DNA from 2 places in the Pediococcus sp. M21F004 genome. Region 1 is predicted to be linked to the other one. Evidence: predicted binding sites of a transcription regulator. Region 1 holds the regulator's gene; the other holds the start of a gene.
The links. Region 1 encodes CtsR, which represses protease genes until heat stress. Its sites were predicted from a motif close to TTGGTCAAAAAAGGTCAAANA; they were not measured.
Positions count from the first base shown of each region.

Region 2: ACLHK8_RS02960 (Bax inhibitor-1/YccA family protein) is a predicted target of CtsR. The motif match lies at 2,590-2,610, and genes of this name have one in related genera.

Region 1 is NZ_CP177314.1:736,998-741,419, reverse strand. Features, by position in the region: gene serS (serine--tRNA ligase) at 1-486, shown strand, start outside; tRNA gene ACLHK8_RS03940 (tRNA-Val) at 594-666, shown strand; tRNA gene ACLHK8_RS03935 (tRNA-Lys) at 669-741, shown strand; tRNA gene ACLHK8_RS03930 (tRNA-Leu) at 760-841, shown strand; tRNA gene ACLHK8_RS03925 (tRNA-Thr) at 869-941, shown strand; tRNA gene ACLHK8_RS03920 (tRNA-Gly) at 962-1,033, shown strand; tRNA gene ACLHK8_RS03915 (tRNA-Leu) at 1,067-1,152, shown strand; tRNA gene ACLHK8_RS03910 (tRNA-Arg) at 1,161-1,234, shown strand; tRNA gene ACLHK8_RS03905 (tRNA-Pro) at 1,338-1,411, shown strand; tRNA gene ACLHK8_RS03900 (tRNA-Pro) at 1,480-1,553, shown strand; gene ACLHK8_RS03895 (CtsR family transcriptional regulator) at 1,770-2,234, shown strand; gene ACLHK8_RS03890 (ATP-dependent Clp protease ATP-binding subunit) at 2,255-4,422, shown strand, end outside.
Region 2 is NZ_CP177314.1:565,795-570,216, forward strand. Features, by position in the region: gene polA (DNA polymerase I) at 1-1,660, opposite strand, end outside; gene ACLHK8_RS02960 (Bax inhibitor-1/YccA family protein) at 1,820-2,524, opposite strand; gene murC (UDP-N-acetylmuramate--L-alanine ligase) at 2,663-3,994, opposite strand; gene ACLHK8_RS02970 (DNA translocase FtsK) at 4,062-4,422, opposite strand, start outside.

The DNA of each region.
Region 1 (4,422 bases):
GAAGCCGGAAGCGCAGGCCGAGATACCCGAGGTTTGATTCGGATGCACCAATTCAATAAGGTAGAAATGGTGAAGTTCACCAAACCCGAAGATTCATGGAATGAGCTTGAAAAGCTGACAAATCAAGCCGAAAGTTTATTAAAACTGTTGAAGTTACCGTATCATGTGATTACGTTAACCACTAGTGATATGAGCTTTACAGCGGCAATGACACATGATTTGGAAGTCTGGATTCCAGCCCAAAATATGTATCGAGAAATCTCTAGTTGTTCAAACTGTACAGATTTTCAAGCCCGACGCGCACAGATTCGGTATCGTGATGACCAAGGAAAACTACAGTACGTGCATACCTTGAACGGTTCCGGATTAGCGGTTGGACGAACAGTTGCAGCCATTTTAGAAAATTATCAAAATGAAGATGGTTCAGTAACGGTTCCCGAAGCATTGATTCCATATATGGGTGGCATAACGAAGATTACTAAATAGGTAAGTCGGAAAGCTCGTTTTTTAGACAAATAATTTTTGCGACAACTACAAAATGTTATTGACAATTACTAATGGTCAATGATAATATTATGTAGTTGTCATTTGATGGAGGATTAGCTCAGTTGGGAGAGCGTCTGCCTTACAAGCAGAGGGTCACAGGTTCGAGCCCTGTATCCTCCATTGAGCCGTTAGCTCAGTTGGTAGAGCATCTGACTTTTAATCAGAGGGTCGGCAGTTCGAGACTGCCACGGCTCATTTACACATATAAGCATTGCGGGCGTGGCGGAATTGGCAGACGCGCAAGATTTAGGTTCTTGTATCGAAAGATGTAAGGGTTCGAGTCCCTTCGCCCGCACTTCTAATTAATAGATATTATTAATTAGCCGACTTAGCTCAGTTGGCAGAGCATCTGTCTTGTAAACAGGGGGTCGGAGGTTCGAATCCTCTAGTCGGCATTCACCAATTTAATAACTTTGCGGAAGTAGTTCAGTGGTAGAACATCACCTTGCCATGGTGGGGGTCGCGAGTTCGAATCTCGTCTTCCGCTTTGTAGTTTTATAACTACAAGCACATAAGCATTGCCGGGGTGGCGGAATTGGCAGACGCACAGGACTTAAAATCCTGCGGTCAGTGATGACCGTACCGGTTCGATCCCGGTCCTCGGCATTTAATAAGCACCCATAGCGCAATTGGATAGAGTGTCTGACTACGAATCAGAAGGTTGTAGGTTCGACTCCTACTGGGTGCATCATTATTATTAAAGCTTACTGTTTAATCAGTAGACTGAATAAGTTAAAATGCCAACTGTGAGTTTTTATAAGTTGGCATTTTAATTAGTTTGATAATATGAGCGGGAAGTAGCTCAGCTTGGTAGAGCACCTGGTTTGGGACCAGGGGGTCGCAGGTTCGAATCCTGTCTTCCCGATTAAGCACTAAGACGGTGGAAAAGTGCCCTTACGTAAGAATTACCCACTTAAAGTTATTTACCAGTAACGGGAAGTAGCTCAGCTTGGTAGAGCACCACGTTCGGGACGTGGGGGTCGCAGGTTCAAATCCTGTTTTCCCGATAATGGAAAATAAGAAAGTCACGAAGTCAAACTCGTGGCTTTTTTATTTTTTAAAAGTGAAGCAATTAATTAAAATCTTAAAAACAATAATTTATCCCTAAAAATAGCTGTCATTAGTGCGAACCACCTTAGAAAGTTAAAAAACTTTGCTTTTTAATGAGAGTTTCGTATAATGAAAGTCAACATTAGTCAAAGATGCAAGAAAGGGTGTGCAAAATGAGTCAAAACATTTCCGATATCATTGAAAAATATTTAAAACAAATTTTGGCTGATTCAGAGGAAATTGAGATTCGGCGCTCGGAGATTGCTGACTTGTTTGATGTTGTGCCTTCTCAAATTAATTATGTCATTAAGACCCGTTTTACCATTCAAAATGGCTATGTAGTAGAAAGTAAACGTGGTGGTGGTGGCTACATCCGGATTGAAAAAGTCAAATTACTTGATGATTTGGATGTTTTAGATACACTTATTCAAGTGATTGGTGAGGCCATCAATCAACGAGACGCTCTCTCCATCGTTAAAAGTTTGTACGAGGACGATGTCATTGACAAAAGAGAAGGAAACTTGATTTTGGCGGCAATTGACAAGAAAACTTTAGCAATGAGTGATCGTGTTGAGGAAGATCAGTTACGAGCGAGAATTTTAATTGGAATTTTAAATCATTTACGGTATGAGAGCTAAAAAGAAAGTAGGGTGTTAACATGGATAACTTATTTACACCAAGTGCAAAGAATGTTTTGGCTATTTCGCAAGAACAAGCTAAGCGTTTTAAACACCAAGCAGTAGGAACAGAACACTTATTGTTGGCCCTAGCGATAGAAAAGAACGGCATTGCCTACAAAGTATTTCAGCAGTTTTCGGTCACGGAAACAGATATTGTGGAAGAAATTGAACGTTTTACAGGCTATGGGACTTTAAAAAATATTGGCGCTAACGATTATTTGCCATACTCACCAAAGGCCAAGGAAGTTTTGGCAACTGCTGGTGATGAGGCTAAGCGATTAGGTGCTGCTAAAATTGGCACAGAGCATTTACTGTTGGCTCTATTGAGTGATGAAAACATTTTGTCATCTCGGATTTTAATCAGTTTGGACATGGATCTTGCTCAAACACGCAAGGTTATTTTACGCAAATTGGGGGTCAGTGCTTCGGCACAGATTCGCCAAAATCAAGCGCAAACTCGGCGAGGGGCCAAACCTCAAGGTACACCAACGTTAGATTCAGTGGCGCGTAATATGAGTCAGATGGCCCAAGATGGTCAGATTGATCCAGTGATTGGCCGTGAAAAAGAAGTTAAACGAGTGATTCAAATTTTGAGTCGCCGTACAAAAAATAACCCAGTTTTAATTGGTGAACCAGGCGTTGGTAAGACAGCGATTGCTGAGGGCCTTGCCCAACGCATGATTGATGGCAATGTGCCTGCAGATCTTGCTAACAAGCGATTGATGATGCTTGATATGGGATCACTTGTAGCTGGCACAAAATATCGTGGTGAATTTGAAGATCGCCTTAAAAAAGTGATTGATGAAATCCATGAAGATGGTCATATTGTATTGTTTATTGATGAACTGCATACGTTGATCGGTGCCGGTGGTGCTGAAGGGGCGATTGATGCTTCTAATATTTTGAAGCCAGCCTTAGCTCGTGGTGAATTACAAACAATCGGTGCGACCACTCTAAATGAGTATCAAAAATATATTGAAACAGATGCAGCTTTAGAACGACGGTTTGCCAAGGTTGAAGTTGATGAACCTACGACCGAAGAATCTGTTCAGATTTTACGGGGACTACGACCAAAATATGAAGAACATCACCATGTCGCAATTACCGATGATGCCATCAAACAAGCTGTGTCATTATCAGATCGATACATTAGTGATCGCTTTTTACCAGATAAAGCCATTGATTTAATGGATGAAGCGGCCGCTAAAGTTAGAATTGATCAAATGGGTGAAACCAAGAAATCAACTTCTGAAACTAAATTACAAAAATTGACGGATGAAAAAGAAGCTGCAATTGAAGCACAAGATTTTGAGGAAGCTCAAAAGATCAGAGTTAAAGAAGAAAAACTACGCAATAAAATTGAAAAAGCTCAGGCTAATTCTCAAGACGAAGATAAAAAGCCTAAGTATCAATTACAAGAAACTGCAGAAGACGTTGCACAAGTTGTTTCTGAATGGACCGGGGTGCCACTCACTCAGTTACAGAAAACAGAAAGCGATCGTTTAGTTAACTTGGAATCAATCTTGCACAAACGGGTGATTGGCCAAGAAGAAGCTGTTTCGGCAGTTTCACGGGCAATCAGACGTGCTCGGAATGGTTTAAAAGATCCTGGGCGCCCAATTGGCTCATTTATGTTCTTAGGACCAACCGGAGTCGGAAAAACTGAGCTGGCAAAAGCTTTGGCAGAAGCAATGTTTGGATCGGAAGACAATATGATTCGCATTGATATGTCAGAGTATATGGAACGCTACAGTACAAGCCGTTTAATTGGATCGGCACCTGGCTATGTTGGGTACGATGAAGGTGGCCAATTAACCGAGCGAGTTCGTCAAAAGCCATACTCTGTCGTTTTATTTGATGAGGTAGAAAAAGCCCATCCTGATGTGTTCAATATTCTTTTACAAGTTTTAGATGATGGTTATTTGACTGATTCTAAAGGACGTAAAGTTGATTTTCGCAACACAATTCTGATTATGACTTCTAACTTGGGTGCAACAGCACTGAGAGACGAGAAATCAGTTGGCTTTGGTGCTAAAGATGCCAGTCAAAACTACACGGCTATGGCCTCTAAGATTCGTGAAGTCCTTAAGCAGAGTTTCCGTCCGGAATTTTTGAACCGAATTGACGAAAATATTATCTTCCATTC
Region 2 (4,422 bases), 170 kb from region 1:
GTCCTAATTTTTCAAATAAAATTGAGCCAAGTTGTTTAGTAGATTTAATATTGAATTCTTCGCCGGCTTCATTGTAGATGGTTTGTTCAATTTCAGTCAGTCGTTCTGTGAATTCACTTTCCATCTGTTCCAAACGATTGGTATCTACGCGAACGCCCGCAATTTCCATTTTGGAAAGGACTAAAGCAATTGGTAACTCGATATCGGTATACAATTTGATTTGTTCGTTTTGTTCAAGCTCACTTTTTAGCTGCGGTACCAACTGCTGAATAGCCCGAAGCTTGGCTGCTAAATGTGTTAAAAATTCTGCATCGTCATCTGGAATATGACGTTTCACACCAGTTCCATAAACCTCTTCGTCTGTCTTAATATCTTGATACCCATGGCGATGAGCTAAAGCACCAAGATCGTTAGAATTATCATTGGTATCTAACAAGTACGATTCCAAAAGAATATCATTTTTCCCGTTTGTGAAGGATACCCCCAGGCGGTTTAATCCCACATAGGTCCTTTTAAGATCGAAGACACTTATTTGGTTGTTTGGATCTGTGAAAAGTTTTTTAAATGTGGCCGTAGTTAATAAATCAACATTTCTAGAAACAAACCACTTATCTTCACGACCAATTCCGAATCCTACTAAATCTGACACATGATAATTTTTTTCGGGCATCTCCAAATAAAAAGCCATCTCACCCTTTAATTTAGCCACCTCATTCAAGTTATCTGTAGTTAGTTCTGTAAAAGCGATTTTTTTCATAGTCTGTGGGGCTTCAAAACCTTCAGTTGAACGAATTTGTTTCAAAAAAGATTGAAAATTCATCCGTTCGTAAAAATCCACTAAAATTGCGGGGTTTTTACCTGAATATGCCAAATCCGCCAACGAAATCGCAATTGGTGCTTCACGATTAATTGTAGCCAGTTTCTTGCTTAAAAAGGCATTATCACGGTCTTCGATTAAATGTTCCTTCATTTTGGAAGCTTTTAATTCATCGATGTGTTCGTAAACACCTTCAACAGAATCGTACTGTTGTAATAATTTAATGGCCGTTTTTTCGCCAACTTTGGTAACTCCGGGATAATTGTCTGATGTATCACCAGCTAACCCTTTCATATCAATAATTTGCGCTGGTGTTAACCCAAGCTTTTCTTGCACATGCTCCGGCGTATAGTGCTCAACTTCACTAACTCCCTTCACCGTTACAGAAACAGTTGTTTTTTCACTAGATAATTGGGTTAAGTCCCGATCTCCGGTTACAATCGTAACTTCATACCCAGCCGTTTCCGCTTCTTTTGAGAGGGTTCCAATAATGTCATCCGCTTCATAATTAGCTAATTCATAAGATTTAATGCCATAAGCCTTTAGCAACTCACGCAAATAAGGCATTTGTTCGGAAAGTTCGGGTGGAGTTTTGGAACGTCCACCTTTATAGTTATCAAACATTTCGGTTCGAAAAGTTGTTTTCCCAGCATCAAATGCCACCAACGCATCTGTGGGCTTAACAATCTCCAAAATGTGATCAAGCATTTTGTTAAATCCATATATTGCATTTGTATGTAACCCATCTTGATTTGTAAATTTACTTAGCGCGTTATGGAGCGCAAAAAAGGCTCTGAACGCCACACTATTTCCATCGATTAAAAGTAATTTTTTTTGGGTCATATTTTTCTCCTTAGTAGTCATACCTCTATTCTAACAAACTAGCTTGTCTTATTATACTAATGGTTCCTCAATTTTTTTGAAAGCTTTTGGAAATTCATTCAAAATAAAAACGGCTAATTTCCTCTTTCGAGTTAATTAGTCGTTTTTTTATAAATTCGATTAGTCTCGACTGCCACCAAAGCCGCCGAAAATTTGTAATAAAAACTGGAACAAATTCAAGAAATCCAAATATAAGGTCAAGGATCCCTGAATGGCCAATCCTGTCATCGAAACTTGATCGCCATATTGTAAATACAACTGTTTCATTTTATTCGTATCAGTCATTGATAATCCTGCAAAGATAACAACCCCGACAAATGAGAATAAGTAGCTAATTACAGCACTTCTTAGAAAGATATTAATGACCATAACTACCAGTAGGGCAATCAATGCAGCAAAAAGCTGATTGCCAACTTTGCTCATATCTTTATGGGTTGTAGCCCCAATTAAGGACATCGATATAAATGTGATCGACGCCGAAACAAATGCGGAAGTAATCGTAGGTAAGCTAAACGTTAAGAAAATAAACGAAAACTCTAATCCGAAGAATAGGGAAAAGAGTGTTAAAATCGTGAAACTCATCCCCGCACTTTGCATTGCTTTCCGAGTTGCAGCGGAACTAAAAATCATCAATCCAATTAAGACGAATAAAAATATAAAAGGATGATCATTAAGAACTGGCATAATCTGAGCGCTAAATGTCACACCACTAAGATAAGCAACAACGGCAGACAAAGCCACTGCATATCCCATAAATCCGTACATTCTCGTCATAAAACTACTGAGACCTACTTCAGTATTAACCAGGTTTCGTGGTTCTTGCATACCTAATTCCCTCTTTCTTTTAATTTGAATACATTCTATCAGATTAAGAAAATGAATCAAGTGAAAAGGTCAAAATTAGTCAGTTATTTATTTTTCATGGTGGGTTTACCTTATAAGCGCACCATTACACTCTTATTCTTAATTATTCTTTAAGCTTAAATTGCTCAGTAATTCCTCATAAGCTTTTTCATAACGCTGGACATCACCAGCACCCATAAAGACCACAACCGCATTATGATAATCCAAAAGTGGTGACATATTATCAGCTTGGAGGATTTCGCCGCCTTTATTAATCTTAGCTGCTAAATCTGCAGATGAAATTTTACCACTCTTTTCACGTACCGAACTAAAGATTTCCGTTAAGTAGACCTTGTCTGCCAAATTGAGACTTTTAGCGAAATCATCTAAAAGTGCGATTGTCCGACTAAATGTATGTGGTTGGAAAACTGCAATAATTTCTTTTTCTGGATATTTCTGACGGGCAGCATCTAAAGTAGCTTTAATTTCGGAAGGATGGTGAGCATAATCGTCGATGATTGTCATATCAGCAACTTTCTTCTCTGAAAAACGGCGCTTAACTCCTTGGAAATCCAATAACTCATCTTTAATTTCTTCCAAGTTAACTTTTTCAAAATAAGCAACGGCGATTACCGCTAAACTATTGAGGACATTGTGTTCCCCGAAGAGATGAATTTGAAAATGGCCTAAAAATTCATCTTCGTGATAAACATCAAATTCTGATCCTTCAGTTGTTCGTTTAATATCGCGAGCTTGAAAATCATCATTCTTGCTCGTTCCATAGTAGTAAACAGGAACATCTGCATGCAAACGACGTAAGTTTTCATCATCACCCCAGGCAAAAATTCCTTTTTTTACCTGCTGAGAAACGTCCTGAAAAGCTTGGTAAACGTCTTCGATTCCTGTGTAATAATCAGGATGATCAAAATCAATATTTGTCATAATCATGTAATCTGGATGATAAGCCATAAAATGACGCCGATATTCGTCAGCTTCAAACACGAAGAAGCGGGCGTTAGGTGTCCCTTTCCCACTTCCATCACCAACCAAATAACTCGTGGGTGCTACACCACTTAGAACATGGGAAAGAAGTCCTGTGGTGCTGGTTTTTCCATGCGCACCGGCCACGCCAATACTGGTGTAACCAGGTAACATTTTTCCCAAGAATTCATGATAACGAGTCACAGGCAAGCCCATTGCTCGTGCCTTTTTTATCTCAGGATGGTCATCTGTAAATGCATTTCCAGCAATTACTGTTAACCCCTCCGTAATGTTAGCCTCGTCAAATGGGAGCACTTCAATTCCTGCTTGCTCTAATCCTCGTTGGGTAAACGTATATTTTGCAATATCGGAACCTTTCACATGGTAACCCTCATCATGTAAAATCAATGCTAAAGAACTCATTCCAGAACCTTTAATCCCTATAAAATAATAAGTCGTCGCGTTATCCAATTTTCCTCTTCCTCTTTATCAGTTTTGTTAATAGTTTACCACACTCAAAATCTAAGTATGTTGTAAGTCAGGCTTGACTATCATGAATCTTTTTCAAATCTGCTTGAGTAAAATACACCTCACGCGGTTTGGAACCTTTTGCTTCGGAAATATCTCCTTGAGCCTCCAATTGATCAATAATCGTTGCAGCATGGTTATACCCAATCGAAAAGACCCGCTGAAGTTTCGAAGTTGAAATTGTATCTTCCTCAGCTAGATACTCCAAAACATCTGGCATCAGGTCATCTTGCTCATCTGTTTCTTGAACCTGTTTTTTTAAAGACTCTGGATCAAATTCATAATGCGGTGTCGATTCTGCACGAATAAAGTCCGTAATCTGGTCAATTTCGCCATCGACATAAGATCCCTGCAAACGAATTGGAGTGCTA